DNA from 4 places in the Pedococcus sp. P2_D7 genome. Region 2 is predicted to be linked to each of the others. Evidence: riboswitches for the same ligand, from Rfam matches in the RefSeq annotation. Region 2 holds a riboswitch; each other region holds the start of a gene.
What was found. A riboswitch is a leader RNA that binds a small molecule or an ion and turns the genes downstream of it on or off. The one in region 2 is predicted to bind S-adenosylmethionine.
Positions count from the first base shown of each region.

Region 1 (7,756 bases), on a different contig from region 2:
AGGGACACCAGTCAGCCCCACGAAGTCTGCGCCTGCGACCAAGGGGAAGCCCACCTCCCAGGCGACGCAGAGCCAGGAGACCTCGACCACCCAGGGCAAGAAGTCGGGCACCAGCACGGCCCCGGGCACCGGTGCCGGCAACGGGAACGGCCAGGGCGCTCCGAGCGGCGGCTAGCGCTCGTGCCGGCGGTGGAGACCACGTAGTCAGAGTCGCTGCAGTACGCCCAGCTGGCCCTGGTCACCATGGGGTGGATCGTCATGTTGCAGGTCGGGCTCGTCGTCCTCGACCGGGTCCGCTCGGGCGTCGAGCTGGCTCCGGGCCAGTGGGTGGCGATCGTGGTGCTGCTTGCTGCCCAGGCCTACCTGCTGCTGGCGCCGGCGAGCACCTCGACCACCTCGGCCCGATCGCGCCACGTCAGCCGGTGGGTGCCTTGCGTTGGTGCGGCACCGCCCTCGCGTAGGCTTCCCGCCGTGCTCTACCCGTTGACCGTCGTGCTGCTCGTGGCATCCGTCGTGCTCCTCGCCGTCGCCGCCGGGTATGCCGCGCGCCGGCGTCTCGTCGACGACCGCCTCCTCCTCGTGGCCGCGGTCGTCGAGCTCGGACTCGTCGTCCAGCTCGTGGTCGCCCTGGCGCACCTCGGGAGCGTCCCCGGCGACAGTGCGGAACAGGCCACCTTCGCGGCCTACGCGATCACGCTGCCCTTCGTGCCTCCAGCGGCGGTCTTCCTCGCGCTCAAGGAGAAGACTCGCTGGGCCATGGGGGTCGTCGCCGTCGGGGCGTTCGCGGTCGCCGTGATGACCGCGCGGCTCCAGCAGATCTGGAACCTCGGTGGCTGACCAGCAGACCGAGGCACAGACCCCTCGCCCCACCCGCTCGGGGCCAGGGGTGGTGCTGGTGGCCGTCTACGGCCTCCTCGCCCTGGCCGCCACCGGCCGGTCGGTGCTCCAGATCACCGAGTACTTCTCCCGCGCACCACTGGCCTACCTCTTGTCGGCGCTGGCCGCGGTCATCTACGTCGTGGCGACGGTGGCGCTCGCCCGGGAAGACCGCACCTCACGCCGGGTGGCGCTGGTCGCCATCAGCGTCGAGCTGGTCGGCGTGCTGGTGGTGGGGCTGGCGTCCTACCTCGACAGGGACGCCTTCCCCGACAAGACGGTGTGGTCGCACTTCGGCTCGGGCTACGGGTTCGTGCCGCTCGTCCTACCGGTGCTCGGACTGCTCTGGCTGCGGCACACCGCGCGATCCCGCAGCACGGTGTAGCAGCACGGTGTAGCAGCCCGCTAGGCCTCGACCGGCTCCAGCACGAACACCGGGATGAGCCGGTCGGTCTTGACCTGGTAGTCGGCGTAGGGCGGGAACGCCTGGACGCACCGCGGCCACCACTCGTCCCGCTCGGCCCCCTCGAGCTCACGGGCGCGGACGGTCCAGGTGCGGTCGTCGTCCTGGACGTCGAGCACCGGGTTCTTGCGGATGTTGGCGTACCACTTCGGGTGCTCGGGAGCGCCGGCCTGGCTGGCCACCGCGGCATACACGCCGTCGTGCTCGACCCGCATGAGCGGCACCTTGCGGACCTTGCCGGAGACGCCCACCATCGTGAGCAGCACCACCGGGCGCCCCTGGATGTCGACGGCCCGGGTGGTGCCCGCCGCCTCGATCTTCTCGACCTGGGTGCGGACCCACTTGGTGGGGCTGGCTGCGTAGTCGCCGGTGATGGTCATGGGCCCATCCCAACATGCCTCCCTGACGCCCGCGCGACCGCCCCTCAGGGTGGCCGAGTGGCCTGTGGACAACTTGACGGGCGGCTCTCGACGCCCGCCTACCCTCGGTGGATGACCAGCATCGAGGTGGACCCCGAGATCCTCGTCGCGTTCGGCCGCTCCCTCACCGAGGTCGCCGCAGACCTGCAGTGGCAGGCGACCAGCGCCGCCGAGCAGGCCTGGGCGCTCGGTCCCGGCGACACCGCGGGGGCGCTCGCGTCGGTGCTCGGGGACTTCGAGCACCAGCGGCAGCTGCTCGGTCGCGAGCTGGACGACCTGGCCGGCCGCGTGACCAACGCCGGACGGCTCTACGCCGTGGTGGACCTCGAGGTCGGCGGGTGGCTCGAGCCGGCCGCTCCCCGATGACCGTCCTGCGGCCGCTGAACGGCGATCCTGCGACCGTGCGGGCGCTGGCCGACCGGCTGCAGGTGCAGAGCGAGCTGCTCCTGACCCGCGCCGAGGTCCTGCGCGGGCTGGCCGGTCCCGACGTCGCCTGGGAGAGCCCGGCCGGAGAGGCCTTCGCCGCGCGCGCACAGGCCGCCGCCTCCCTGCTGGTCTCGGTGGGACGCCGCCACGGCGTCTCCGCTGCCGCCCTCCGTCCGTTGGCTGCCGCGCTCGAACACGCCCAGCAGGTGGTCGGCGCAGCCGTGACCGAGCACACGATCGCCTACCCGCGGGCGGTGGCGCTCGGCACCGCCCGGGTCGAGGCCGAGCAGTCCGCCGACCCCGCACAGCGCGCCACCGCCGTGGCGCTGCACTGCCGGGAGGTCGCCGAGCTGGAGCGGGCGCAGGACGCCGAACGCCGGCACGCCGCGGCCTGGCGCCAGTTCCTCGAGGCCGACCGCCAGTGCGCCGCGGTGCTCCACCGGCTCGTCGAGGACGGTCTTGCCGACTCGCGCGCCTACGACACCCTGACCGGCCTCAGCCGGGCAGCCGGTGGGGTCGAAGACGTGGCCGGGTCGATCGCGCTCCTGCCCACCCCTCCCACCAAGGCGTTCGGCGTGGTCGCCGGGGTCGCCGGCGCGACCAAGCTGCTCGCCGACGCGTCGGTGAAGGTCGCCTACGGTGACGGCGACTGGACGTCGATCGGCCTCTCCGCGGGCGCGATGGCCACCGGGCGGGCGTCCACCGTCCTCAAGCGGGGTGCGCTCGCGACCAACCCCGCAGCCCGGGCCGCCGCCACCCGCACCGAGCGCCGGCTGCTGCGCTACGACGTCGGCGAGCGGTTGCGGCTCGCGACCGCCGCGGAGCTCCGACAGCTGGGCCGCACCGAGGTCAAGCGCCCGCTGCGCCCGTTCCGGCCGACCCGTGCCCTCTCCCGGGCGGGCTCTCCCGCGGCCACCGCCCACTGGCTCACCGAGCAGGTGGTCGGGCGCGCCAAGCACGCAGCCCGGGTCAAGTGGTTCGACGACCTCGCGCTCGCCACCCGCGACCCGGCGCGCTCCCGCACCATGCTGGTGACCGGTTTGAGTGCCGAGGCGGCGTCCTCCGGTGGTCGGGCGGCAGGGGTGCTGCGCGACCACCTCATCGACCGAGAGGAGAGCGAGGCCAAGCGGCTGCGTGACGCGCGCTCCGGCACCCCTGGCCGGTGAGTCCCACCTCGTCCGCGATGAGAGATGGGTATGCCGGGCGCTCACCGCCGCGGCGTACCCTCCGAGTAGGTCATGAGTGTCAGCGACAAGCCCCGGCTCGCTGGCCGGCAACCCTCCTCCGCGGTGGGGTGCCCCGGGTGAAGACCTGGCGGACGGCACCGGTTGCCGGCCGCAAGCGCGGGAGACCACCACGTGTCCCGCACCGTCTCCGGCGGTGTCGCCGGTGCACCCTCCGTGGAGGTGGCACCAGCAGCTCGATCAGCCACTCTCGATCGGGACCCACCGGCATACGGGCCCCGACGCCGCACCGCGGCACACGAGAGTGAAGGAACCTGAGATGAGCTCCACCAACTGGTCGTTCGAGACCCGCCAGGTCCACGTCGGACAGGAGCCGGACGCCGCCACGGGCGCCCGCGCCCTGCCGATCTACCAGACCACGTCGTACGTCTTCAAGGACACCGAGCACGCGGCGAACCTGTTCGCGCTCAAGGAGTTCGGCAACATCTACACCCGCATCATGAACCCGACGCAGGATGCGGTCGAACAGCGCGTCGCCTCGCTCGAGGGTGGCGTCGGCGCGCTCCTCGTCGCCTCGGGCCAAGCCGCCGAGACCCTCGCGATCCTCAACATCGCGGAGGCGGGCGACCACATCGTGGCCAGCCCCAGCCTCTACGGCGGGACGTTCAACCTGCTGAAGCACACGCTGCCCAAGTTCGGGATCACGGTGACCTTCGTCGAGGACCCCAACGACATCGCGTCGTGGAAGGCGGCGGTCCAGCCCAACACCAAGCTGTTCTTCGGCGAGACCATCTCGAACCCCAAGTCGGAGGTGCTCGACATCGAGGCCGTGGCGGCCGCGGCCCACGAGGCCGGCGTCCCGCTCGTCGTCGACAACACGATCGCCACCCCGTTCCTCATCCGGCCCCTGGAGTGGGGAGCCGACATCGTCCTGCACTCCGCCACCAAGTACCTCGGCGGCCACGGCACCTCGATCGCCGGCGTGATCGTCGACGGCGGCACCTTCGACTTCGGTGCAGACCCGGAGAAGTTCCCCAACTACAACACGCCCGAGGAGAGCTACCACGGGCTCGTCTTCGCCCGTGACCTCGGCGTCGGCAGCCCCTTGGGCGCGAACCTGGCCTTCATCCTCAAGGCCCGGGTGCAGCTGCTGCGCGACCTCGGCCCGGCCATCTCGCCGTTCAACGCGTTCCTCATCGCGCAGGGCATCGAGACCTTGAGCCTGCGCCTCGAGCGGCACCTCGAGAACACCCACAAGGTGGCGGCGTACCTCCAGGGGCACGAGCAGGTGGAGCAGGTCGTGTGGGCCTCGCTGCCCGACCACGAGTCCTACGCCAAGGCGAAGAAGTACACCCCACGAGGGGCCGGTGCCGTGCTCGCCTTCGAGATCGCCGGTGGGGTCGAGGCGGGTCGACGGTTCGTCGAGTCGCTGGTGCTGCACAGCCACGTCGCCAACATCGGTGACGTCCGGTCGCTCGCGATCCACCCGGCGTCGACGACCCACTCGCAGGGTCCGGACGGCGACCGCCTCAAGGCCGGCGTCACCCCGGGGCTGGTCCGGCTGGCCGTGGGGATCGAGCACATCGACGACATCATCGCCGACCTCGAGCAGGGCTTCATCGCCGCGAAGGGAGCCTGACCCGCGTCCGCCTCAGCTGCCGGTGGTCGCAGGTTTGCGGCCACCGGCGAGGTCGGCGTAGGCCGACCGGTCCCAGGTGTGCCGGAAGTTCGGGTCGGGGTGCCGCCACCCGGTGCCGTACAACCGCTCGAGGTAGACGAGCGGGTTGCGGGGCAACGGGCAGGTGACTCCCATCAGGGGAGCGCTCGAGGCCGGGAACATCATGTCCCGGGTGAGGGCGCCCCGGGCACCCGGATACCAGGACACGACGTCGCCCTCGAAGAGCCCGACGAAGACGTCGACGTGCTTCGCGCCAGGCTTGCGCACGTGGCGGTGCGCCGAGAAGTTGCCCGTCACCGTGAACCCGAGGGGCCGCAGGTGCTGCTCGACCAGGGCGAGACCCTCGGCCAGCGTGCTCGCCTCGTGAGGGTCGAAGGCGATGATGATGTCGAGGTCGTCGTCGTGGGGGATGAGTGCACCGTCACGGACCACGGACAGCGCCGCCCCGAACCCGAAGCAGACGTGCGGGGTGAGGGAGGCCAGCGCGTCGGTGATCTCGACCGCGGACCCGACGTAGCGGACCTTCTCCTGCTCGGTCCAGAAGCGGAAGCAGCGCTGCGGGCCGTGGACCGTCCACTCCATCGCCCGGTCGGCGAGGAGGGCGTGCGTGACCACGGTGCGGAAGGCCGAGCGCTGCTGGTCGGGCACGTCGGTCAGGGCGTCGAGGGCCTTGCGGGCCTCCTCGTAGAAGCCGCCGAAGGTGTCGCCGAGGATGGGCAGCAAGGCGCTGAGCTCGGCCGACGCGCCGTTGCTGGCGGGCGCGGCGAGGGTCTGGCGCAGCTGGTCCACCCGGGCGAGGTGGTCGTAGACGACGACCCACCCGGCCGGGCCCTCGACGAGCACCCGGACCCCCCTGAGCCGCCGCGCGGTGGCTCCTGGGACGTTGCGCAGGCGCACCCGACGCAGGTCCACCGGCTTCTTGAACGCCAGCTCCACCCAGCCGGGGCTGTCGGCCCCGGTGTGCAGGGCCGTGCCGGACGGGTGCTCGACGTCGAGCAGTCGCACCGAGTTGAAGGCGTCGCCGAAGTTCTTGTGCCAGCTGCTCGTGGTCACCTTGGCGTCCCGTCGTCCGACGGAGCCCTTCGTGGTGTCCACGCCCAGCGACTGCAGGTGCAGGAACTGCTCGGAGGCTCCCTCGACCCGCAGCCGACGGATCCCGTCATGGGCGAGCTGCAGGTCGAGCAGCCCGTCGGGTGCGATGACATCGAGGTCCGGGAAGAGGGCGCGGCCGGCCCGGATGATGTCCTCGAGGTCAGCCAGGGGCTGGGCGCCGGCGGTCATCGGGTCACACTCGGGTGAAGAGCTCGCGGGCGCAGTACGCGTCGTCCTGGCGGTACTTGGCGAAGCCGAAGCCCTCGGTGGCGTAGGTGACCTCGAACCCCTTGCTCAGGGCGCGGGCCTGGAAGGTCGCAGGGGCCACGAACCGGCGGTAGTGCGCACCGGTCACCTTGGCGCCGGTCTGGTCGCGCACGGTGCGGTACTCGACGGCGAGCAGGTCGCCGGGCGAGGTGAGACCGGCGGCCAGGGTGAGGAAGTCCTGCTCCTCGCGATCAGTGATCGCGTGGACGAAGAACCGGGCGTAGATCGTCAGTGGCCCGGACGCGGCGCCGAGCCGCTCGGGCAGCGCGGGGTCGTCGATCGACGAGACGAGGAAGTTCGCCTTGACCCCATTGGCCTCGGCGGTGGCGCTGGCAGCGGCGACCGCGGACTGCGAGCCGTCGACGCCGGTGACGTCGTGACCGTAGGAGGCGAAGAAGAGGGAGTCCCGGCCGTTGCCGCAGCCGAGCTCGATGACGCGGGTAGGGCCCTGGAGCTCACCCGCGACGAAGGCCGCGAACTGGGAGGGGAGCGGACGCTGAGTGGCTGCCCTGGCGGCGTAGTAGTCGTTCCAGTAGCCGCTGCGGTCGCTGGTCGCGGCCTCGGGCGACAGGTCGGGGGATGTCACAGGAGGAAACCTCGTCTTTGGGGTGCGGAGAGATGTTCACCGGGTGTTCATCGTCAGGTCACCTTAGAGGAGGAAGGGTCGTTCCTGCCTCGTCCGCGGGGAGAGCACGCCGAACGTATGCTGCGGCCATGTCCTCCGCCGACTCTCCGCAGCCCCGTGCTGCCCGGAACCGGGGTCGGCGCAAGCGGCCGGAGGGGCAGCGACCCACTGGGCAGCGACCAGCGCGGCAGCGAGCGGCGCCTCGGAGGCAGGACATCCCGGTCCCCGAGTTGAAGTACCCGCTGGACCTCCCGGTCGTGGCGCGCAAGGACGACATCGCGGCAGCGATCCGGAACCACCAGGTCGTCATCGTCGCGGGGGAGACGGGGTCCGGGAAGACGACCCAGCTGCCCAAGATCTGCCTCGAGGTCGGGCGTGGGCGGGCCGGCCTGATCGGGCACACCCAGCCGCGCCGCATCGCTGCACGCTCCGTGGCTGAACGGATCGCCGAGGAGCTGGAGGTCGAGCTCGGGGGGGCGATCGGGTACCAGGTGCGCTTCACCGACCAGAGCAGCGACAACACGCTCGTCAAGGTGATGACCGACGGCATCCTGCTCAACGAGCTCCAGCGCGACCGGCTGCTGCGCAAGTACGACACGATCATCATCGACGAGGCCCACGAGCGGTCGCTCAACATCGACTTCATCCTCGGCTACCTCAAGCAGCTGCTTCCGCAGCGCCCCGACCTCAAGGTCGTCATCACCTCGGCGACCATCGACCCGCAAC
Region 1 covers NZ_JBFUEH010000008.1:129,681-137,436, forward strand. The annotation lists gene AC1DWJ_RS18340 (RNA polymerase sigma factor) at 1-175, shown strand, start outside; gene AC1DWJ_RS18345 (hypothetical protein) at 244-837, shown strand; gene AC1DWJ_RS18350 (hypothetical protein) at 830-1,261, shown strand; gene AC1DWJ_RS18355 (nitroreductase family deazaflavin-dependent oxidoreductase) at 1,282-1,719, opposite strand; gene AC1DWJ_RS18360 (hypothetical protein) at 1,831-2,124, shown strand; gene AC1DWJ_RS18365 (hypothetical protein) at 2,121-3,350, shown strand; SAM riboswitch class IV at 3,419-3,534, shown strand; gene AC1DWJ_RS18370 (bifunctional o-acetylhomoserine/o-acetylserine sulfhydrylase) at 3,688-5,007, shown strand; gene AC1DWJ_RS18375 (hypothetical protein) at 5,020-6,327, opposite strand; gene AC1DWJ_RS18380 (class I SAM-dependent methyltransferase) at 6,332-6,991, opposite strand; gene hrpA (ATP-dependent RNA helicase HrpA) at 7,120-7,756, shown strand, end outside.
Region 1: it holds a riboswitch for S-adenosylmethionine, as region 2 does, so the genes downstream of both, AC1DWJ_RS18370 (bifunctional o-acetylhomoserine/o-acetylserine sulfhydrylase) here and AC1DWJ_RS14505 (aminotransferase class V-fold PLP-dependent enzyme) in region 2, are expected to answer to the same signal.

Region 2 (7,756 bases):
ACCATCATCGTCAGCAGGGCGTAGGACGCGATGTTGAAAGGGACGCCCAGGAAGATGTCGGCCGAGCGCTGGTAGAGCTGGCAGGACAGCCGCCCGTTGGCGACGTAGAACTGGAACATCGTGTGGCACGGGGGGAGCGCCATCGAGTCCACGTCGGCGACGTTCCAGGCGGACACGATGTGGCGGCGGCTGTCCGGGTTGGTCCGGATCGACTCGATGACCTTCGCGATCTGGTCGACGTGCCGACCGTCGGGAGTCGGCCAGGACCGCCACTGGTAGCCGTAGACCGGTCCGAGGTCGCCGTTCTCGTCGGCCCACTCGTCCCAGATCGTGATGCCACGGTCGTGCAGCCACTTCACGTTGGAGTCGCCGCGCAGGAACCAGAGCAGCTCGCCGATGATCGACTTGAGGTGGAGCTTCTTGGTGGTGAGCACCGGGAAGCCCTCGGACAGGTCGAAGCGCATCTGGTAGCCGAACACCGAACGGGTGCCGGTGCCGGTGCGGTCGGACTTGTCCGTGCCGGTCGTCATGACGTGGTCGAGGAGATCGAGGTACTGCTGCACGGAGGCAGCGTAACCCGAGCCATCGGCATACCTCCGGCGCCGCGTCGATGCCGCCAGCTCGGCGTCGCCTTCCCGCCAAATTGCGCTCCGGTCGGTGTCCGCCGCACGGGGCGTGCTCGGCGGGGCGATAGCCTGCAGGCATGAGCACCTCGTCCCCGTTCGGCCGCGTCCTGACCGCCATGGTCAGCCCGATGCAGGCCGACGGAAGCCTCGACCTCGAGGGCGCCCGCCGGCTGGTCGCCCACCTGCTGGACAGCGGCCACGACGGCATCGTGGTCAACGGCACGACCGGCGAGGCCGCCACCCTCAGCGACGACGAGTCGATCGAGATGGTCCGGGTCGTCGCCGAGGCCGCCGACGGACACGCCGCGGTGGTGGCCGGCGTCGGCTCCAACGCGACCGCGCACAGCGTCGAGATGGCCACCCGTGCGGTCGACGCCGGCGCGACCGGGCTGCTGCTCGTGTCGCCCTACTACAACAAGCCGACCCAGCCCGGGCTGGTCGCGCACTGCCACGCGGTGGCCGACGCCACCGACCTGCCGGTGATGCTCTACGACATCCCGGGCCGCACCGGCATCCCGTTCGACACCGCCACCCTCCTCGAGCTCGCCGCACACGACCGGATCGTGGCCGTCAAGGACGCCAAGGGTGACCCGTGGGCCACCACCCACGTGCTGGCCGAGACCGACCTGCTCTACTTCTCCGGCGACGACGCGACCACCCTGCCCTGGCTCGCGCTGGGTGCCGTGGGCACGGTCAGCGTCGTCGGCCACGTGGCCGGCAAGGACTATGCCGCGATGGTCGCAGCCGTCGACCGCGGCGACCTCGCCGCCGCCCGCGACATCCACCGACGGCTCGTCCCTGCCGTCGACGCCATCATGAGCACCTCCCAGGGTGCGATCATGGCCAAGGCCGCGCTCGTCGAGCTCGGCGTCATCGACCACGCGACGGTGCGGTTGCCGCTCGTCGAGTCACCACCGGAGCACCTGGACATCCTGCGCGCCGGTCTCAAGGAGTCTGGCCTGCTGTGAGTCATCCCCACCCCGAGCTCAACCTGCCCCGGCCGCTGCCCAAGAACGGCGTGCGCATCATCGCGCTCGGTGGCCTCGGCGAGGTCGGCCGCAACATGGCGGTCATCGAGCACGACGGACAGCTGCTCGTCATCGACTGCGGGGTGCTGTTCCCCGAGGACCACCACCCGGGCGTCGACCTGATCCTGCCCGACTTCGAGTACCTCGAGGACCGCCTGGACGACATCCAGGCGATCGTGCTGACCCACGGCCACGAGGACCACATCGGTGCCGTGCCCTACCTGCTCAAGCTGAAGCGCGACATCCCCGTCGTCGGGTCGATGCTGACGCTGGCCCTCATCGAGGCCAAGCTCAAGGAGCACCGGATCACCCCCTACACCCTCGGGGTCAAGGAGGGGATGCGCGAGAAGCTCGGCGTCTTCGACTGCGAGTTCGTGGCGGTCAACCACTCGATCCCCGACGCGCTCGCGGTGTTCGTGCGGACGCCCGGCGGCACGATCCTGCACACCGGTGACTTCAAGATGGACCAGCTGCCGCTGGACAACCGCCTCACCGACCTGCGCGCCTTCGCCCGGCTGGGGGAGGAGGGCGTCGACCTCTTCATGACCGACTCGACCAACGCCGAGGTCCCGGGGTTCACGACGCCGGAGAAGGACATCGCGCCGGCCATCGACAAGGTCTTCCGCGACGCCGAGCGCCGGATCATCGTGGCGTGCTTCTCCTCGCACGTGCACCGGGTCCAGCAGGTGCTCAACGCCGCGGAGCAGGCCGGCCGCAAGGTCGCCATGGTGGGTCGCTCGATGGTCCGCAACATGGGGATCGCGGCCGAGCTGGGCTACCTCCACGTGCCCGACGGCGTGCTCGTCGACGTCAAGAAGCTCGATAACTTCCCCGACGACCAGGTGGTCCTCATCTGCACCGGCTCGCAGGGTGAGCCGATGGCAGCCCTGTCCCGGATGGCCAACCGCGACCACCGCATCGACGTCGGCGAGGGCGACACGGTGCTGATGGCCTCGTCCCTCATCCCCGGCAACGAGAACGCCGTCTACCGCATCATCAACGGCCTCATGCGGCTCGGCGTCAACGTCGTGCACAAGGGCAACGCCAAGGTGCACGTCTCGGGTCACGCCAGCGCCGGCGAGCTCCTCTACTGCTACAACATCGTCAAGCCCCGCAACGTCATGCCGGTGCACGGCGAGTGGCGCCACCTCGTGGCCAACGCCGAGCTCGCCGTCCAGACCGGTGTGCCGCGTGAGCAGGTCGTGCTGGCCGAGGACGGCGTGGTCGTCGACCTGGTCGACGGCGTCGCCCGCATCGTCGGTGCCGTGCCGTGCGGCTACGTCTACGTGGACGGGTCGTCGGTCGGCGAGTTCGACGAGGCGCTGCTCAAGGACCGCCGCATCCTGCGTGACGAGGGCTTCATCTCGGTCATCGTCGTGATCGACGCCGCGACCGGCAAGATCGCGGCGGGCCCCGAGATCCAGGCCCGCGGGTTCGCCGAGGACGACGAGATCTTCAGCCAGGTGCGCCCCAAGATCGAGCAGGCGCTGGCGGAGGCCACCGGAAACGGGGTCACCGACTCCCACCAGCTCGAGCAGGTCATGCGCCGGGCCATCGGCGGCTGGGTGGGCGGCAAGATCCGTCGCCGCCCGATGATCATCCCGGTCGTCATCCAGGCCTGACCTGTGCTGGGTCCGCCCGACAAGGTTGCGCTCCACCCGAGAACCGTTCCCGGGTGAAGCGCCCCTTTATCGGGTAACCCGATAAAGGGGTGGCGGGTGGGGTGCGAGCTGTCGGCCGGGGTATGCCGCGGGTCGGCTACCAGGGGCGGGCGACGTCCAGGGCGCGCGGGTCGTTGACCGGCGCCCAGCCCTGCGGACCCTCGACGTACTCGGCCCGCGGGCCGTGCTCGGCGAGCTCGGCCACGGCGGCGAGCAGCCGGTCGACGTGCTCGGCCGTCGTGGCCAGCCCGACACTGGCGCGGACCGCGGTCGTCGACGCCGCGGCATACGGGTCGTCGAGCAGGGCGTCGACGCACAGGTGCGCGCAGAACTTGCCGTCCCGGACGCCGATCCCGTGCTCGGCCGACAGGGCGGCGGAGACGAGCGAGGACTCCACGCCGTCGACGGTGAAGGTCGCGACGGCCACGCGCTCGTGGTCGGGGCTGAAGAGGGAGTAGGTCTCGACGCCGTCGATGGCGGCCAGGCCGTCGAGCAGCCGGCGCCCGAGGGCCGCCTCGTGGGCCTCGATCGCCTCGGCGTGGGAGCGCAGGCTGTGGCAGGCCGCGGCGAGGGCGACGGCGCCGATGACGTTCGGGCTGCCGGCCTCGTGGCGGGCCGCGCCGTCCTGCCACACGACCCCGCGGGTGGTGACTGCCTTGGTGGCCCCGCCCCCGGCGAGGTACGGCGCGGCCGCGTCGAGCCAGTCGACCCGTCCGGCCAGCACCCCGGCGCCGAACGGCGCGTAGAGCTTGTGACCCGACAGCACCACGTAGTCGACCCCGAGGTCGTCGAGGTCGACCGGGCGGTGCGGTGCGTACTGCGCTGCGTCGAGGACGACGCGGGCACCGCCCCGACGCGCGATCGCCGCGAGCTCGCGGATCGGCCAGATCTCGCCGGTGACGTTGGAGGCGCCGGCGAGCACGACCAGCTTGTGGCGGCCCGGGTGCTCACGCAGCGCCGTCCGCAGCAGCACCGCGGCGTCACCGACGCTGCCGGGCACCGGGAGGCGGTGGGTCCGACGGGGTGACCACGGCAGGAGGGCCGCGTGGTGCTCGGTCTCGAAGACGAACACCTGGGTGTCGCGGGGGAGGCAACGGGCCAGCAGGTTGAAGGAGTCGGTGCTGTTGCGGGTGAAGACGACCTCGTCGCCCTCGCGCGCCCCGACGAACGCGCGCACCTCGGCCCGGGCCTGCTCGTACCAGGAGGAGGTCACGCGGGAGGCCCAGCCGTTGCCGCGGTGCACCGAGGAGTACGTGCGCAGCGCGCTGTCGACGGCGGCCTTGACGCTCACCAGGGCCGGGGTCGAGGCGGCGTGGTCGAAGTTGGCGTAGTCGACCGTGCCCTCGAGGGTCGGCACGGGCAGCGACTCGGAGACCACGGCAGGAAGCGGTCCGACCTCGCCCCAGGTGTGCGCGTCCGGGACGGGGCGCAGGTGGGTGCGGGCGTGGGCGAGGGGCGCGCTCCGGCGGAAGGCGGGTGGGGGGGTGCTCGCGATCGACATGGGGAGTGCTCCTGGTCCGGGTGGGACCCGAACGTGCTCCCGGGTCCGCGCTTGCCGGCTGCGGGTGCAGACGGCCCGGTCGTCACCCGGAGCACCCCACCGCGGAGGAGGGTTGCTGGTCAGCAAGCCGGGGCTTCGCGCTGACACTCATGACCTGGTGTCGAGAGTAGGGCGTCGAGCACGGGGCGATCCAGCCCGTGGGCGGAGCTTCCCGTCATCTGAGACGTGGACCGCGAGGACTCGAGGGGTCTGCGACGTGGCCTGGCGGGGGGTCGGCAGAGCCGGGTCCCGCGACCGGTTCCCCCTCGATGCGCGCCTGCGCCGACGACCACTGCTGGTCGTCGGCGCAGGCCCCGCCAGACGCAAGGCCGAGCGTGTCACCTGGGGTCGCCTCTTGGTAAGGGGAAAGGGGCTCGGGCGACCCAATCGCGACCAGATGTCGACCGTTCGGATGAGGGACGGTGGGGGCAGATTGCCCCCCGGTGATACGCGTGTGACGCGTGTTTCCGGTGTGACCTTCGCGTAGCCTGCGGAGCATGGCGACACGTCCGTCCACCTCAGCACGATCAGCAGCAGGGTCGCGCTCGTCCGGGAGCCGGGGCACCGCAACACGCCCCGCCAACCGCAAGAGCAGCACACCCCGCAAGACCTCCGCCCGTGGCAAGACCAAGGGGGGAGGGCTGCCGCTGCCCCTTCGCGCGGTCCGGGGCACCTGGATGGGCATGGCGCACGTGGCCGGTGGCGCCGTGCGCCGGGTCGGCACCAGCGCCCGTGAGCTCGAGCCCGAGCACCGCCGTGACGGGCTCGGCTTCTTCCTCATCGGACTGTCGATCCTCGTGGCCGCCCGTGAGTGGTGGGCCTTCGACGGCGCCCTCGGTGACATCGTGCACGCCGTCGTCGCAGGCACCTTCGGAGTCGTGGCGTATGCCGTGCCACTCGCCCTGCTCTTCCTGGGCATCCGCTTCCTGCGCGCGCCGCAGGAGGACTCGGCCAACTCCCGCATCGGGGTGGGCCTGGGTGCCCTCGCGTTCGCGGCCTCCGGGTTGGCCCACGTCGCCGCGGGCATCCCGACCCCACCCCAGGGCGCCGAGGGCATGCGGGACGGTGGCGGGATCATCGGGTTCCTGGCCTCGAGCCCGCTCGAGGCCGCGGTGTCGGTCTACGGCACCGTGCCGATCCTGCTGATGCTGGGCTTCTTCGGCCTGCTGGTGATGACCGCGACCCCGGTGCACATGATCCCCACGCGCCTCTCCGACCTGCGCGACCACCTGCTCCACCGTGGCCACCCCGACGACGGCGCCGCGGCGCCCCTGGAGGTCGCCGAGGAGAAGCCGAAGCGTCGTCGCCGGGTCATCGACCCGGAGGGTCCGCTCGAGGGTGACGAGGCGTTCGAGCAGGCCGCCCTGGTGGCCCCCGACGGACGCCGGTTCCGTCCCGGCGAGAAGCGCCCCACCACTCCGGGAGTCCTTGCCCCGGAGTCGAGCACTGCAGCGAAGAGCCCCGTGATCGAGGTCAAGGCCGCCCTCGAGGCGCCGCCCACGACGCCGCTCCCGCAGCGTGTCGAGCAGCTCGCCCTCGCCGGCGACATCACCTACACGTTGCCCGACAACGCGATCCTCGAGCCCGGCTCGCCCCACAAGACCCGCAGCGCCGCCAACGACCGCGTCGTCGAGTCGCTCACCCAGGTCCTCGAGCAGTTCGACATCGACGCCCAGGTCACGGGCTTCAGCCGCGGCCCGACGGTCACCCGCTACGAGGTCGAGCTCGGCCGCGGCACGAAGGTGGAGCGCGTCACCGCGCTGTCCAAGAACATCGCGTATGCCGTCGCGTCGGCAGACGTGCGCATCCTCTCGCCGATCCCGGGCAAGTCCGCGATCGGCATCGAGATCCCCAACGCCGACCGCGAGAAGGTGAGCCTCGGCGACGTCCTGCGCAGCCAGGCCGCGCGCGGCAACGAGCACCCGATGGTCATGGGGGTGGGCAAGGACGTCGAGGGTGGCTACGTCATCGCCAACCTCGCCAAGATGCCCCACCTGCTGGTCGCGGGCGCCACCGGCGCCGGCAAGTCGAGCTTCGTGAACTCGATGATCACCTCGATCCTCATGCGGGCGACGCCCGACGAGGTGCGCATGGTCCTGGTGGACCCCAAGCGCGTCGAGCTCACGGCCTACGAGGGGATCCCGCACCTCATCACCCCGATCATTACGAACCCCAAGAAGGCGGCCGAGGCGCTGGCCTGGGTGGTCCGTGAGATGGACACCCGCTACGACGACCTCGCGCAGTTCGGGTTCAAGCACATCGACGACTTCAACAAGGCGGTCAAAGCCGGCAAGGTCAAGCCGCTGCCCGGGTCGGAGCGGACCATCCACCCTTACCCCTACCTGCTGGTCATCGTCGACGAGCTCGCCGACCTCATGATGGTCGCGCCGCGTGACGTGGAGGAGTCGATCGTCCGCATCACGCAGCTCGCGCGCGCCGCCGGCATCCACCTGGTGCTGGCCACGCAGCGACCCTCGGTCGACGTCGTCACCGGCCTGATCAAGGCCAACGTGCCGTCGCGGATGGCGTTCGCGACCTCCTCGCTCGCCGACAGCCGGGTCGTGCTCGACCAGCCCGGAGCCGAGAAGCTGATCGGCCAGGGTGACGCGCTCTTCCTGCCGATGGGTGCCTCCAAGACGATGCGCGTGCAGGGCGCCTGGGTCACCGAGTCGGAGATCCAGCAGGTGGTCAAGCACGTGACCGGCCAGCTCAAGCCCGACTACCGCGACGACGTCACCGTGGTCGCGGCCAAGAAGCAGGTGGACGACGACATCGGTGACGACCTCGAGCTGCTGCTGCAGGCCACCGAGCTGGTCGTGACGACGCAGTTCGGCTCGACGTCGATGCTCCAGCGCAAGCTGCGGGTCGGCTTCGCCAAGGCAGGACGGCTGATGGACCTGC
Region 2 covers NZ_JBFUEH010000005.1:436,778-444,533, forward strand. The annotation lists gene AC1DWJ_RS14490 (thymidylate synthase) at 1-563, opposite strand, end outside; gene dapA (4-hydroxy-tetrahydrodipicolinate synthase) at 704-1,594, shown strand; gene AC1DWJ_RS14500 (ribonuclease J) at 1,591-3,276, shown strand; gene AC1DWJ_RS14505 (aminotransferase class V-fold PLP-dependent enzyme) at 3,413-4,816, opposite strand; SAM riboswitch class IV at 4,859-4,971, opposite strand; gene AC1DWJ_RS14510 (FtsK/SpoIIIE family DNA translocase) at 5,353-7,756, shown strand, end outside.

Region 3 (7,756 bases), on a different contig from region 2:
TCGTGGCCGTAGTCGGAGTGGACCGTGTGGAGCGCCGTCCCGGGGACCGCGTCGGCGAGCTCGTGCGACAGCCTCGGGGGGTAGAGCCGGTCCGAGTCGACGGCCACCACCACGAGGTCGGCGGTGACCCGCTCGAGCGCTGCCGCCACTCCCCCACGCCCGCGACCCACGTCGTGCGAGTTCATCGCCTCGGTGAGGACCACGTAGGAGTTCGCGTCGAAGCGCCCGGCCAGCTTCCCGGCATGGTGGTCGAGGTAGGACTCGACGGCATACCGACCGCGGCCACCCAACGGGTCCTCGGACTGCTGCGGCTCGCGACCGAAGCGCTCGTGCAGCTCGAGCTCGCTGCGGTAGGTGACGTGCGCGATCCGCCGCGCGATCCCCAGCCCGGTCTCGGGTCCGGTGCCGCGCTCGTAGTAGTCACCGCCGTGGAAGTGCGCGTCGGAGCGGATGGCCAGCAGCTGCGCCTGGCACCAGCCGATCTGCTCCGCGGTGGCGTATGCCGTGCTGGCCAGCACGATCGCCGTGCCGATCCGGTCGGGGTGCGTGACCGCCCACTCGATCGCCCGCATGCCACCCATCGAGCCACCGAGCACGGTGTGCCAGCGGTCGACTCCGAGGGCGTCGGCGAGCAGGGCCTCGGTCTGCACCTGGTCGCGCACCGTGATGAACGGGAACCGGCTAGCCCACGGCCTGCCGTCGGGCGCGGGGCTCGAGGGCCCGGTGCTGCCCTGGCAACCACCCAGCACGTTGGCGGCCACGACGAAGTAGCGGTCGGAGTCGAGCGGCTTGCCCGGCCCGACGAGGCCGTCCCACCACCCGGGCGTCGGGTGACCGGGCCCGGTCGGCCCGTCGACATGGCTGTCTCCGGTCAGTGCGTGTTCCACGAGCACCGCGTTGTCGCCGGCGGCGTTCAGCTCGCCCCAGGTCTCGTAGGCCACCCGGACCGCGGGCAGCACCCCTCCGCGCTCGAGCTCGACGGCGCCGAGGTCGACGAACTGGCGGCGACCGACCGGGTCGCCGTCCCGCCAAGCCCCGGAAGTGGCCCGTGGTGGGGAGGTCGTGGTCATCGAAACTGCTCCTGTGGCGCTCGCGCTTGCCGCCCAGGTGAGGGTCGGCCGGGTCTTCACCCGGGGCACCCCACCGCGAGGAGGGTTGCCGCCCAGCAAGCCGGGGCTTGGCGCTGGGACTCATAACCTGCCGCTCATCATACGAGTCGGTCCTTCCCCTGTCCGCTGCGTCCGCTGCGTGGACGTGGTCGCCGTCGTCCACCACGGCTCGGTCGCTCACCCCGCCCACGCGTCCTCCCGAGGTCCCGCCCCGCGGCCCGGACGAACCCCGAGATCGAGCATCCGCTCGAGCAGCAGGGCCAGCCGGTAGCCGGGCGAGGCCCCCAGGGCACGCTCCAGACAGGTCCTCGCGAAGGCGCCGTCGCCGAGCCACCACGCGAGGTTGGCCAGCACCGTCAGAGCGGCGGCGGCGTGCTCGTCGGGCACGGCCCTGACCAGGTGCTGCAGCCGGACCAGATGTCGCCTCCCGGCCAGCGTCTCGTCGTGACCGGGGCGGGGCAGGCAGGTGTGGACGGCGTCCACGACGTCGGGCGACAGGCAGTCCCGGGGCAGGGATCCCGGGCATAGCCAGGCCACCAGTCCGTCGCGGAGCCCGAGGTCCCGGAGGCTGTCGACGAGCAGCGCGACCTGGTCGGGACGCAACGTCTCGACGATCGGCTCGTCATCCCCTGCGCCCGTGAGCCCCAGCGCAACGGCCCAGACCGACAACGCCTCGAACCGGTGGGCCGCCCGCCCCAGACCACCCGTGCCGGTGCGCTCCTTCCTGGCGGTGCGCTCGGCCCTGCCGGTGCGCTCCTCCCCGGCGGTGCGCTCGGCCCTGCCTGCGCTCTCGGCCCGGGCGGCGCGTTCGGCCCGGGCGGCGCGTTCGGCCAGGGCAGCCGCCACGGGGGCGGTGCGCGCCGGGTCGGCAGCCACGAGTGCCGCGAGCGCTCCCCGACCGGGCAGGGGTGAGACGCCGATCCCGACGAACTCCGCCACCGCCGGCGTGTCGGCCGGCGTGGGGATCGGCGAACCGGCTGCGGGACAGCACCCTTCGACGCAGTCGACCGCGAACCACCTGCCGTCGCGCACCACCATCCGGTCGAGCACCTCCACCCCGGCCCGGACCAGGTGACCGCGGACCGTGTCGAGCCCCGGCCGGCCTGCACCCCTGCGCGTCTCGTAGGCGACGAGCAGGACCGCGTCGGGCTCCTCGCGCAGCAGGGGCGGGATCAGCACCCGGGACGCCTCGTGGGCCTCGGTGGCGGTGGGCAGGTCGACCCGCTCGACCAGGACGACCGCCCGGTCGCGCAGCGCGACCACGACCAGCGAGTCCTCGGGGTGGTAGCCGAGCTGGTAGGGCAGGACGGCGACGACGTCGCCCTGGCTGCGCAACCTGATGGAGTTCATGGGTCCACCGTTCCCGGCCGCGCAGCCCTCGGCACCGTCGTGCCAGCACCCTGTGGACGGAGCGGGTCAGGGCCCACCCCCGTGCACAGTGATGGGGCGGTGCGGCGCCGTATCCGCGCCGGACCGCCCCATCGAGGCTCTGCTGGGGTGGGGCCTCGTCGCCCTCAGGACCCGAGGACGGGGAAAGACCTGAGGACCCCGCCGCGCGCTACCGCAGGACGTCGCCCTGGACGGTCTCGTGCGCGGCTGCGCCCTTGCTGGCAGGGTCCAGCCGTTCCCACGCCAGGAAGGACTCGGTCTCGTTGACCACGGTCGCCGCGATCCACGAGACGACGACGGCGTCGTCGGCCAGGCCGAACACCGACAGGGCCAGCTCGGGGATGAGGTCGATCGGGGACACGACGTAGGCGACCGCCCCGAGGACCAGGAGCAGCCGCCCCCGGGTCGTCCCGGCATACTCGCCGCGGAAGGTGGCCGCGAACAGCCTGGGCAGGCTCATCAGCCGCTCCCCCATGCCGGGCGACCCGGGACGGGTGGCGGTCCGCACCGCGGTGGCGATGGTGCGCAGGGCACCGAATCGGTTCATGGCCATGGACGTCCTCCTTGCTCCCGGACGCCAACTGGCCCGGACACGGTGCAAACGACCCGGAGGTCGTGGTGATTCCCTCGCAGCACGGTGACCACGCTCAGATCCCGGTGGCCCGGCGGGGGAACTCGTGCCGGGCGTGGTCGGCGATCTTCTTGAGGAGGAACCCGTCGAGACCGGCTCCGAGGACGCCGCCGATGACCGGGACACCCTTGCCGAACTTCGTCAGCGTCTTCTTGCCGGCGGTCGACAGCAGCCGGAACCCGACCGCCTTGTTGACCACCATCATCGCCGGACCCGGCAGGCGCTGGGCCGCGAGGTTGGCGAGGCGTCCGGTCGAGGCCACCCCGGCCTTCTTGAGCAGGTCGTCGGCATCAGCCCCGACCAGCGTCAACAGCACGGCCGAGCGGATCTCCGGCTGCTTGATGTCGTACCCGCGCAGCGACGCGATGGCCGCAACCATGCGGGTCGCCACGACGTAGAACTCGACGACGTTGGCCGGCAGCGCCACGGGCAGGGTGATGAAGCCGCCGAGACCGGTGACGAACCCACCCGCCGCGGCGAGCTTGAGGTGGCCCCGTACGACGGCGTCGACGGCCTCCTCGGCATCGGGCTTCTCGGCGCGCTTGACGTCGGCGACCTTCTGGGCGGAGTCGAACGGGCCCCTGCCGTCGATGCCCACGTCGAGGAGGCTCTCGATCAGCCCGGTGACGGCGCCGGCGAACATCCCGGAGTCCTCCCGCCCGGCCTTGGCCTGCTCGAGCGCCGAGGTCGGTGCGACCTGCGGCTCGTCCTTGCCCAATCCGAGGAACCCCACGCAACTCTCCCTGATGTCGTCCGGCGCGCTGTCGTGCGTCGGACCGGCCCGGTGACCTGCCCTGACAGCTGTGCTCGCCATCCTGCCACGAGGCCCGATGACCAGCAGGTTTAGCCTTGGAACATGCCTGAGTCCGCTGCTTCGTCCACTGACCGGTCCACCTTCTCCGCCTACGCCCACCCCGACCGGCTCGTCAGCACCGAGTGGCTGGCCGAGCAGGTCGCCGCGGGGCAGGTCGGCGGCCCCGACGGGGTCGTCGTCCTCGAGTCCGACGAGGACGTCCTGCTCTACGACACCGGCCACATCCCCGGTGCGCTCAAGCTCGACTGGCACCAGGACCTCAACGACCCCGTCATGCGCGACTACGTCGACAGCGAGCAGTTCGCGTCCGTCATGTCGGCGCGCGGGGTCGGCCGCGACACGACCGTCGTCATCTACGGCGACAAGAACAACTGGTGGGCGGCCTACGCCCTCTGGGTGATGAGCCTCTTCGGCCACGAGGACGTCCGGCTGCTCGACGGCGGCCGCACCAAGTGGGTCGCGGAGGGCCGCGAGCTGACCAAGGACGTGCCCCAGGTGGCGTCGCTGACCGGCGACGCGGCATACCCGGTCGTGGAGCGCGACGACGCACCGATCCGGGCGTTCAAGGACGACGTGCTGGCCCACCTCGGCGGACCGCTCGTCGACGTCCGCTCCCCGGGCGAGTACTCCGGTGAGCTGCTGCACATGCCCGACTACCCGCAGGAGGGGGCCATGCGTGGCGGCCACATCCCCGGTGCCAAGTCGGTGCCGTGGGCGCGTGCGGCCAACGAGGACGGCACGTTCAGGTCCCGCGAGGACCTGGAAGCCATCTACCTCACCGAGCAGGGCCTGTCGCCGACTGACCCCACGATCGCCTACTGCCGCATCGGTGAGCGCTCCTCGCACACGTGGTTCGTGCTGACCCACCTGCTCGGCTTCGACACGGTGCGCAACTACGACGGCTCGTGGACCGAATGGGGCAACGCGGTCCGCGTCCCCGTGGAGAAGTGAGACGCCGGTGAGCCAGGACACGACCCGCGCGGAGCTGCCGGCGGCGATGCAGGAGATCGCCGACGACTTCGCCGAGCTCCTTGCGCCGCAACGGTTGGAGCTGCTGCTGGAGTTCAGTGAGGGTCTGCCCCAGCTGCCGGAGAGGTATGCCGGTCGGCTGGGTGAGATGGAACAGGTCCACGAGTGCCAGTCGCCGATCTTCCTGGCGGTGGAGGTCGGGGACGAACCGGCGGACTCCCCGGGAGACCGCCCGGTGCACCTGTACTTCTCCGCACCCCAGGAGGCGCCGACCACGAGAGGCTTCGCGGGAATCCTGCACGAGGGCCTCGACGGGCTCACCGTCGACGAGGTGCTCGCGGTGCCCGAGGACGCGCCCTACCGGTTCTCACTGGGCGAGGCGGTCTCGCCGCTGCGGCTGCGCGGCATGGTCGGGATGCTGAGCCGGATCAAGCGCCAGGTCGCCCTGAAGACCCGCGCCTAGTACCCCCTCACGGCGCCTCCCCTCGGCCCCGGTGTCCCGCATTCCTCGGGTGACCCGATGAGTGGTCGTCGGCACGGTCTCCGGGCCCGTCGGGGCGGGGTGCGAGGATGAGCCCGCCATGGCTGCCCTCGTCGCGTTCGTCACCGCCCCGGACGGTCGTGCCGCCCTCGTCGGCGCCGGGCTCGACACCCCCCTCGAGCACGTCGGGCCGCTGGCCACGCTCGTGCACCGGGCCGCGGAGCTCGAGACCGACCGCCCGACCCGCTGGGTCTGGTGGTCGGCCGACGCCGACGCGCTCCCCCTGGCGTCGGCGGGCCTCCCCCTGGCGCGGTGCTGGGACGTGGCCGAGGCCCACCGCCTCCTCGTGGGCGGCTGGGAGGCGACTCCCCAAGTGGCTTGGGCCGCAGCTCACGGACTGCAGCGGGCGGGCCTGCCCGAGGCGACGCGCGGCGACCTGTTCGACTTCAGCGCCGCCCACCCGACCCACCACGCGCCGGACGCGACGGCGGCGAGCCGCGTGCTGCGGGCAGATGGGTACCTCGACCCCGACGCGGGCACGGCGAGCTGGCACCCCGACGACGACACCCTCCTGGCCTGGGGGCGGGCCGCCCTCGACTGTGCCCGCGCGCAGGAGGAGGCCCTCGGCGCGGTCGGACCCCGCGCCGTGGCGGCGGCCCACTCGGAGTCGGCCGCGGCATACCTCTGCCTCGAGCTCGCCCGCGACGGCCTGCCGGTCGACCGCGCGACGGCCGAGCGGATGATCGCGGAGGCCGCGGGAGCCCGTCCCGAGGACGAGGCAGACGCACGTCGCATCCGGGCCGAGCGCGACCGCGCCGTCCTCGCCCACACCCCCGGACGCGAGACCACCGACCTGCGAAATCCCTTGCAGGTCAAGGAGCTCCTCGCCTCGGTCGGGGTCGTCGTGCCCAACACCCGCAAGTTGGTGCTCGAGCCGTTCCGCGACACCCACCCGCTCGTGGAGGCGCTGTTGGAGTGGCGCAAGGCCGAGCGCATCGCCACCACCTACGGCTACCCGTGGCTCGATGCCCACGTCGGCCCCGATGACCGCCTCCGGGGCGGCTGGACCGCGTGCGACGGTGCCGCGGGCCGGATGACCGCCCAGAACGGCCTGCACAACCTGCCCACGTCCCTACGACCCGCGGTGGCAGCCCACCCGGGCCACGTGTTCGTGCGCGCCGACCTCGGCCAGATCGAGCCGCGGGTGCTGGCCGCGGTCTCGGGCGACGAGGCGTTCGCGGCTGCCACCCGTGCCGACGACCTCTACGCACCGGTCGCCGCCGCCCTCGGGGTGGAGCGCCCGGTGGCCAAGATCGCGGTGCTCGCCGCGATGTACGGCCAGCGCAGCGGAGCAGCCGGCGAGGCGCTCAAGGGCCTCGAACGCACCTACCCCGTCGCCATGGGCTACCTCGACGCCGCGTATGCCGCGGGGCTGCGGCGCGAGCCGCTGCGCACCTACGGGGGCCGCCTGATCCGACTCGACGCCGTCCTCGCGGACGTGCCGGCCGAGTCCGTGGCCGCGTACGACGCAGCCCGGGGGCGGTTCGCCCGCAACGCCGTCATCCAGGGCTCGGCGGCCGAGCTCTTCAAGGCGTGGGCCGCGACGGTGCGGGCGACCACGCGGGACCTCGGCGCCCAGATCGTCCTCTGCCTCCACGACGAGCTGCTGGTGCACGTGCCGCAGGCGAACGCCGAGGAGACCCGCCGCAGGCTCGACCAGGCCCTCACCGACAGCTCCCGCCGCTGGACGGGGTCGACCCAGGTGCGGTTCGTGGCCGACGCCTCGGTGATCCACCGCTGGTCGGAGGCGAAGGAGTAACCGGGATCTTGCGCCGACAAACCCCTGACCTGCGGCAACGCATGGTTAGGTGGGGGCATGGATCACCAGGACGTCAAGCAGGCCGCCTCCAGGGCTGCCGACCACCCAGCCCTCGAGGCCGTCGCCCGCGTGGGTTACGCCGTCAGCGGGCTGCTGCACCTGCTCATCGGGTGGATCACGCTGCAGGTCGCCTTCGGCGGAAGCGGCAAGAACGCCGACCAGAGCGGCGCCCTGGCGTCCCTGGCCGGCAACGGCGCGGGCAAGGCCGCCCTGTGGGTGGGCGTCATCGGTTTCCTCGGCCTGGCGATCTGGCAGGTCGCGGATGCCATCGTTGGGCACCCGGGTGACGACAAGGACGCGTGGGGCGGTCGGGCGAAGGCCGTCGGCAAGGCCCTCGTCTACCTCGCGCTCGCCTTCTCGGCCTTCAACTTCGCTCGCGGCAAGTCCAGCAACGGCCGGAGCCAGAGCATCGACTTCACCTCGAAGCTGCTCGACAAGCCCGGTGGTCGCGCCCTCGTCGTGGTGGTCGGCCTCGTCGTGATCG
Region 3 covers NZ_JBFUEH010000008.1:144,660-152,415, reverse strand. The annotation lists gene metX (homoserine O-acetyltransferase MetX) at 1-1,070, opposite strand, end outside; SAM riboswitch class IV at 1,088-1,198, opposite strand; gene AC1DWJ_RS18435 (DUF4192 domain-containing protein) at 1,287-2,459, opposite strand; gene AC1DWJ_RS18430 (YkvA family protein) at 2,668-3,051, opposite strand; gene AC1DWJ_RS18425 (EcsC family protein) at 3,146-3,862, opposite strand; gene AC1DWJ_RS18420 (sulfurtransferase) at 3,986-4,894, shown strand; gene AC1DWJ_RS18415 (SufE family protein) at 4,941-5,375, shown strand; gene AC1DWJ_RS18410 (DNA polymerase) at 5,494-7,212, shown strand; gene AC1DWJ_RS18405 (DUF1206 domain-containing protein) at 7,270-7,756, shown strand, end outside.
Region 3: it holds a riboswitch for S-adenosylmethionine, as region 2 does, so the genes downstream of both, metX (homoserine O-acetyltransferase MetX) here and AC1DWJ_RS14505 (aminotransferase class V-fold PLP-dependent enzyme) in region 2, are expected to answer to the same signal.

Region 4 (7,756 bases), on a different contig from region 2:
TCGGCGAAGAACACCGAGTCGAGGCGTCCCCGCTCGGCGGTCCGTGCGATGTCGACGTAGTGCTGGAGGGTCAGCGCCCTGGCCGGCTCGACGTCGGGGTGGCGCCAGGCCGCCTCGTGGTGTCCGGTGGACATGATGAATGCGTTGAGGTGGAGCTCTCGTCGGGGGCGGGCCCCGGGGGTCGGAGACATGGATCTGGTCACCTTTCAGGGAGTTTCGAGTGGGGGTGGCTGCCGGCCTCAGCGAGCAGCGGCCGCGACGCGCCACCGGGAGAAGTGCCGCTCCAGCCGCACCAGGACCGTGTTCACGAGGAGGCCGAACAGCGAGACGGTGAGGATTCCGGCGTACATGTCCGGGATCTGGAAGCTGCTCTGTGCGTTGACGATGAGGTAGCCGAGCCCGGCCTTGGCGCCGACCATCTCGGCGGCGATGAGCACGAGGATCGACGACGTGCCGGCCATCCGCACGCCCGTGAAGATCGTCGGCACCGCCGAAGGCAGCACGACCTTCTGGAACAGCGCGAGGCTGCCCAGGCCGAGCGACCGGGCCGCCCTCACCAGCAGCGGGTCGACAGTCCGCACCCCGGCGATGGTGTTGAGCAGCACCGGGAAGAAGCTGGCGTAGGCGACGATCGAGATCTTGCTGGTCTCGCCGATTCCGAGGAGCAGGACGAAGACCGGCAGGAGGGCGAGCGCCGCGGTGTTGCGGAACGCCTCGAGCAGCGGGGTGAGGAACTCCCGCAGGCCGTCGTACCAGGCCACCACCAGCCCGAGGGCGATCCCCGACACCACGGCGAGGCTGAACCCCACCGCCGACCGGGTCAGGCTGGCCGCCACGTGCTGCTGGAGCTGCCCGCTCTCGGCCAGACCCCACCAGGCCTGCAGGACCTCGTGGAGGGGTGGCAGGAAGACCCTGCGCGCGGGGTCGAGCAGGTACTGGGTGCCGTACTCCCACAGCAGCAGGAAGAGGACCACGGCCGCCGATCGCCGGGTGAGCCTGCCGACGCTGCGCGCCAGGCCATGCCCCCTCGTATGCCGCGTGGACGCGGTCGGCGTGACGACCGTCACCGCGGATGGGGCCTCGAGGGTCGCAGTGCTCATCGGGGTCCCCGCGAAGTATCGGAGCGACGCAGGAGCGAAGAACTTTGTGGGGTGATGTTCATCAGGCTGCCTTCTCTGTGCCATCGGGCTGGATCTTGAGGTGCCCGGCGTCCTGGGCCCTCCGAACCTCGTCGTGCAGGAGCGTCCAGACCTCGTGCCGGTAGTGGACGAAGCGGGGGTCGGAGCGTAGGTCCGTCGTGGACTCCCGGTCGCCGAGGTCGATGTCGACGAGCGCCTTGAGCCGGCCGGGACGCGAGCTCAGCACCGCGACGCGCTGGCCGAGGTAGACCGCCTCCTCGATGCCGTGCGTGATGAAGACGACCGTGGTGCCGGTGGCCCGCCAGATCCGCACGAGCTCGTCCTGCAGCTGCTCGCGGGTCTGCGCGTCCAGGGCTGCGAACGGCTCGTCCATGAGCAGGATGCCGGGCTGGTAGGCGAGGCTGCGGGCGATCGCCACCCGCTGCTTCATCCCTCCCGACAGCTCGTGGGGATAGCGGTCCTCGAAGCCCTCCAGGCCGACCAGAGCGAGGTTCTCCCTCGCACGCTCGATGCGCTCACGTCGGCCGAGCCCCTGCTGCTCGAGAGCGAAGGTGACGTTGGCCAGGGTGGTGCGCCAGGGGAAGAGCGCGTACTGCTGGAAGACGATCCCGCGGTCGAGCCCCGGGCCGGTCACCTCGCGTCCCTCGACGAGGACGCTCCCACGTGTCGGTCGACTGAGCCCTCCGAGGAGGTCCAGCAGGGTGGTCTTGCCCGACCCGCTGGGGCCGACCAGGGTCAGGAACTCACCGCGCGGCACGTCCAGCGACACGTCCTCGAGCGCCATCAGGGTGCGCGCCCGCGGCTGCTCGCGGGTGGGCCGCAGCGCAAACTCCTTGGTCACCCCCTTGAGCTCGATGTGCGCGCTCATGATGCGTCCTGGGCGAGCTGGTTGAACTCGTTGGTGTAGAGCTTGCTCGGCTGGAGCTCGCCCTTCGTGATGATGCCGCTGTCGACCAGCCACGGCTCCCACCGGGTGAAGTCCTCGTCGGTGATCACGCCGCCCGTGCTGGGGATCCCGACGCTCTTCCAGTACTTGAGGTTGTCGGTCTTCTCGTTGCGGCCGCGCTTCTCGATGATGCTCGTGAACCGGGCGATGACCTCCGCGCGAGGGGTGGTGCGCTCCCACTCGATGGCCTTCGCGACCCCAGTGACGAACTCCTTGGCAGCGGCGGGGTTCTTCGCGATGAAGTCGTCACGCAGCACGTACTGCCCGCCGTTGAAGGCGCCGAAGAGGGCGTAGTCGCTGAAGAGCGAGCGCAGCCCACCCGTGGCGATGGCGTGGTCCTGGAGCACCCCGGAGAGCGTGCCCACGTCGACCTGCCCGCGACGGACGGCCAGCTCGGTGTCGTTCGGCGGCAGCGGCACGAGCTGGACGCGGTCGATCTCCTGTGGCGTCAGCCCGTTCTTCTTGAGGTACGTGTCGATCACGGCCTCGGCGTGCGCGCCGAGGGTGTTGACCGCGATCTTCTTGCCGATCAGGTCCCGCGGGGTCCGGATCGGGCTGTCCTCCTTGACGTAGAAGCCGTTGAAGGACTTGGCGTCCTCGCCGTAGTAGTTGACGACTGCCTTGACCGGCGCACCGGCCTTGATCAGCTTGACCACCGCACCGGAGAAGGCGCCGCCCACGTCGGTCTGGCCGGTGGCCGCCGACTGGATGTCCTGGGGACCGCTGGTCGTGTTGCCGACCCACTTGAGCTTCACCGTCGGGAAGTACCCGAGGTCGGCCGCGAGCTCCGGCAGCCCGACCAGGTTGGCCGAGCCCTGGTAGCGGATCGTCACCGGCCCCTTGACGTCCGTGCTGGCCTCGCTCGAGGGGAGGGCGCAACCGCCGACGAGGCCGAGGGGGAGCAGCGTGGATACCGCCGCCACGAGGGGACGACGCCGTGATGGACGAGTCGTGGCGCGCATCAGGCCACCGCCTCACGCGGCTCGGCACCCGCGGCCACGAGCGAACGGCCCGCGACCGTGTCGAGGAAGACGGCGGTCACCTCGCGAAGAGGACGGTGGGCCACCTCGTCGATGAGCACCTCTCCGCCCTCCACCAAGGTGATGTGGTCCGCGAGGACAAACCAGCCGGGGGTGATGCTGCTCGGAGCGAGGCTGGCCAGCACCGGGCGCAGGGCGTAGTCGACGACGAGCACATGAGCCGGGGTGCCGCCGGTCGCCACGGGCAGGACGACCTTGCCGCGCAGGGCGAACTGCGGGAGGAGGTCGAGGAAGGTCTTGAGCAGACCACCGTAGGCCGCCTTGTAGACCGGGGTCGAGACCACGACTGCGTCGGCGGCCTCGAGGGCCGCGACTGCCCGGGCGATGTCAGGGTCGTGGGCGTTGCCGCGAAGGAGCGGCTCGGCAGGCAGGTCACGCAGGACGACTGGGACCACGACGTGGCCGGCTCGCTGCAGCTGGCGGGCGATGTCAGCGAGGACGGCATCGGTCTTGGACGTTCGGTTGGGACTGCTGGAGATGGTGGCTATGACAGCCATGGGAAAGTCCTTTCGGGCATGGGGCATCACCGGGTCCGCCACAGGGGGCAGAACCGTCGTGGGAGAAGGGGATTCGTCAGGGACCGTCGTCAGGATGTGACGGCGGACAGACGAGCGGAGCTAGCGCGTTAGCGGTGACAGAGCGCGCTGGAGACCCTGAGCAGGTCGACGTGCCTGCGCAGGACACGGTGGCACGAGCGATCGGCTCGGTGCCTGGATCCGTTGTCCTTCATGGGTTTCCGTCCTCGTGGAGGCCCGAGAGCCTCGCGCTTGCGACAGTCGTGCGACTGTCGCCAGGTCCTCACCCGGAGCACCCCGCCGCGAGTGGGAGGGTTGCCGTCCAGCAAGCCGGGGCTGTGCGCTGGAACTCGTGACCTGGGATGAACGTAGCCCTTCGCCTATTACCTATCAAATAAGTAGGATATTGCTCTCGCATGTTGGGACGGAGAAGGGCGCCCACGCACGAAATCCCGTGCGTGGACGCCCTTTTCAGGCCTCGCTGAGCTCAGTCGGTGCTGACCTCGATGGCGATCTTGCCGCGCACGTGACCGGTCTGGCTCAGCTCGAACGCCTTGGTCGCGTCGGCCAGCTGGAACACCTCCGCCACGGGCACGGTCAGCTTGCCGTCGTCGGCGAGGTCGCCCAGAGCGGTCAGGTCCTCCGCGTTGGGACGCACCCAGGCAGAGATGCCACCGGCCTCGGCCACCGTCCCGTCGGCGATGGACCCGTGTCGGCCACCGTCCTTGAGGACCGCGCGAGTGGTCTCCAGCACGCCACCGACGAAGTCGGCCACGACGTCGACGCCGTCGGGCGCGAGCTCGCGCACGCGCTCGGCCAGCCCCTCGGCATACGACACCGGCTCGACACCCAGCCCGCGCAAGAACTCGTGGTTGCCCTCGGAGGCGGTGCCGATCACGCGCGCGCCGAGCGCACGGGCGATCTGCACGGCGAGGAGCCCGACGCCGCCGGCGGCGGCGTGGACCAGCACGGTCTCGCCTTCCTTGAGGCCCAACCGCGCCAGCAGCTGGTATGCCGTGAGGCCGGCGAGCGGGAGGCCGGCGGCCTGGTGCCAGTCCAGCGATTTCGGCTTGCGAGCGACGGTGCGCACGGGTGCGGTGACGAGCTCGGCGAACGTGCCGCCCTGCACCCAGTCCTTGCGGGCGTAGGCGATCACCTCGTCGCCGACCGACCACTCGGGGGTGTCGAGACCGACGGCCTCGACCACTCCGGCGACGTCCCAGCCCGGGATCGCGGGGAAGCCCACCACCATCAGTCCGTCGAGGTAGCCCTTGGCCACCTTCCAGTCAACGGGGTTCACACTCGCGCTGCGGACGCGGATCAGCACCTCACCCGGACCGACCTTGGGGTCGGCCACATCGGTGAGCTGGAGGGTGTCGGGGTCGCCGTACCCGGCGTAGGTGATTGCCTTCATGCCCAGCGCAACTTCGTTGCACACGCGGCTATTCCGCTGGTGCACTCCGGTGTGAGTTAGCCCTCTCGATCGGCTATGATCCTGCAGTCGCGACGGTCACCCGGGCTTCGGCACGAGGCCGCCGCGATCGCATGTCCGCCGCCACGGACGTGCGATACGGCCAGGTAGCTCAGTTGGTACGAGCGTCCGACTGAAAATCGGAAGGTCGGCGGTTCGACCCCGCCCCTGGCCACCCTCCAGAAGCCGCAGGTCAGCAGCACGCTGAACTGCGGCTTCGCCGTTCCCGGAGCGTGTGACGCCGGCAACGCCGGGTCGGGTTCGTTCGCGCGATGAGGGCCGGTGCCGACGATCCGAGTGTTCGAGTGGGTTTCCACAGCCCGATGCACCAAACTCGCTGTGTGCAGGATCCACAGCTCGGCCACCTCGGCGCCCGTACCGGCGACCGCCGAGACCTCCGCGACGCCAGCAGCCACGGCGACCTCAGCCGCTGGCTCGTCGACGCGTCGCCGGACGGCCTCTGGGTGTTCGACAACGAGGGCCACACGGTGCTGGCCAACCCGCGCATGGCGCAGATGCTCGGTCGCGCCCCCGAGGAGATGCCGGGGCTGTCGGTCTTCGAGACCCTCGACGAGGAGGGCCAGGCACAGTTCGAGCACCACCTGAAGGACCTGGAGACCAGCCGCGAGAGTGGCAGCAACCTCGAGTGCAGCCTGCTGCGCAAGGACGGCGAGCGCTTCTGGGCCCTCGTCAGCCACACGCCCATCAACGACGACGACGGCCACCACGTCGGGTGGCTGCACCGGGTCACGGAGTACAGCCACCAGCGGCGCCTCATCGACACCCTCCAGCGCCGCGAGACCCAGCTCGCCGAGGCCCAGCGGATCGCCAAGATCGGTAGCTGGGAATGGGACGTCGTGAACGACGTCGTGACCTGGTCCGACGAGCTCTACCGGATCTACGGCGTCATCCCGGACGAGGGTTTCGTCCCCAACTACCAAGGTTTTCTCGACCGGATGCACCCCGACGACCGCGACGTCGCCGCCCAGGCCGTGCAACACGCCTTGGAGGGCAACCGCGAGTTCGAGTTCGACGCCCGGATCTTCAAGGGAGACGGCTCGATCGCGTGGATCCGTGGCCGGGGCCAGGTCGGCACCGACGACACCGGCGCGATCGTCCGCATGGGCGGCACGTCGCAGGATGTCACGGACACCAAGGACGCCGAGCAGGCCCTGGCCCTGCTGACCGCGATGGCCACGGCCGCCAACGAGGCCACCACGCTCGCCGAGGTCATCCCCCAGATCATGGACCTCGTGACGACCCACACCGGGTGGCAGTCGGTGGCCGCCTGGGTGGTGGACTCCGACGACAACCTGGTCCCGGTGCCCGCGGACACCCGCCCCGTGCCGGACGAGGACCTGGTGGAGGCCCAACGGCTCGCCCACGAGGCGGTCAGCAGCCGATCGCCGCACGCCTCGCTCACGACCGAGGGCACCAGCCTGGTCGCGGCACCCGTGGTCGCCGAAGGACGGGCCGCCTGCGTCATCGTCATGGACACCCGGGCCAACACTCCCCCTACCGAGACCGACGGCCTCACCGTCGCCCGGGCGACCTCGATCTTCGCGCGGGTCGCGGAGCGCGAGCTCGCGGCCGAGAAGCTCCGTCAGGCACGCGACAACGCGGAGAGCGCGTCGCTCGCAAAGTCCGAGTTCCTCGCGACGATGAGCCACGAGATCCGCACGCCCCTCAACGGCGTGATCGGCCTGTCCGAGCTCCTGGGGCGCACCGAGCTGACCGCCCACCAGCGCCGGCTCGCCGACGGGATCGACGGCGCCGGTCGCGCCCTACTCGCGCTCGTCAACGACATCCTCGACCTGTCCAAGATCGAGGCTGGGCGACTCGAGCTCGAGGCGGTCGACTTCGACCCCCGCGCCATCGTCGAGCAGAGCACCACGCTGATGGCCGAGCGCGCCCGCGCCAAGGACCTCGAGCTCGCCGTGACCTGCCTGCCCGACGTGCCGCGCGCTGTCTGTGGCGACCCCGTGCGCTTCGGCCAGGTCATCTCCAACCTCACCTCCAACGCCGTGAAGTTCACCTCCAGCGGTGAGGTCGTCGTGCGGGCCAGCGTGGAGTCCACCCACGACGACGGCAGCACGGTCATCCGGGTGGAGGTCAGCGACACCGGCAGCGGCATGAGCCCCGAGGTCAAGGACCGGCTGTTCACCGCCTTCTCCCAGGGCGACAACTCCACGACCCGCGAGTACGGCGGCACCGGCCTGGGACTGGCCATCAGCCGCCAGATCGTCGAGCAGATGGACGGCGAGATCGGGGTCAACAGCGAGACCGGCTACGGCAGCACCTTCTGGTTCACCGCCCGCTTCGAGCCGGCCCAGGAGCGAGAGGACGAGCGGCCGCCGCTGCCCGACGTGGCAGGACTGCGGGTCCTGGTCGTCGACGACAACGAGACCAACCGCTTCATCCTCGAGGAGCAGCTGGCGGGGTGGTCCATCGAGGCCGCCATCGCCTCCTCCGGCGTCGAGGGCCTGGGCCTGCTCGACGACGCCCACCGTCGCAACGTGCCGTTCGACATCGTGCTGCTCGACTACGTCATGCCCGGCGTCAACGGCGAGCAGTTCGCCCGGATGGTGCGCGGAGACGGCCGCTTCGCCGACACCCGCATCATCCTGCTCACCTCGGCGATGGAC
Region 4 covers NZ_JBFUEH010000007.1:188,157-195,912, reverse strand. The annotation lists gene AC1DWJ_RS17615 (LLM class flavin-dependent oxidoreductase) at 1-191, opposite strand, end outside; gene AC1DWJ_RS17610 (ABC transporter permease) at 240-1,100, opposite strand; gene AC1DWJ_RS17605 (ABC transporter ATP-binding protein) at 1,162-2,007, opposite strand; gene AC1DWJ_RS17600 (ABC transporter substrate-binding protein) at 2,004-3,047, opposite strand; gene ssuE (NADPH-dependent FMN reductase) at 3,047-3,622, opposite strand; SAM riboswitch class IV at 3,884-3,998, opposite strand; gene AC1DWJ_RS17590 (NADP-dependent oxidoreductase) at 4,128-5,054, opposite strand; tRNA gene AC1DWJ_RS17585 (tRNA-Phe) at 5,213-5,286, shown strand; gene AC1DWJ_RS17580 (response regulator) at 5,453-7,756, shown strand, end outside.
Region 4: it holds a riboswitch for S-adenosylmethionine, as region 2 does, so the genes downstream of both, ssuE (NADPH-dependent FMN reductase) here and AC1DWJ_RS14505 (aminotransferase class V-fold PLP-dependent enzyme) in region 2, are expected to answer to the same signal.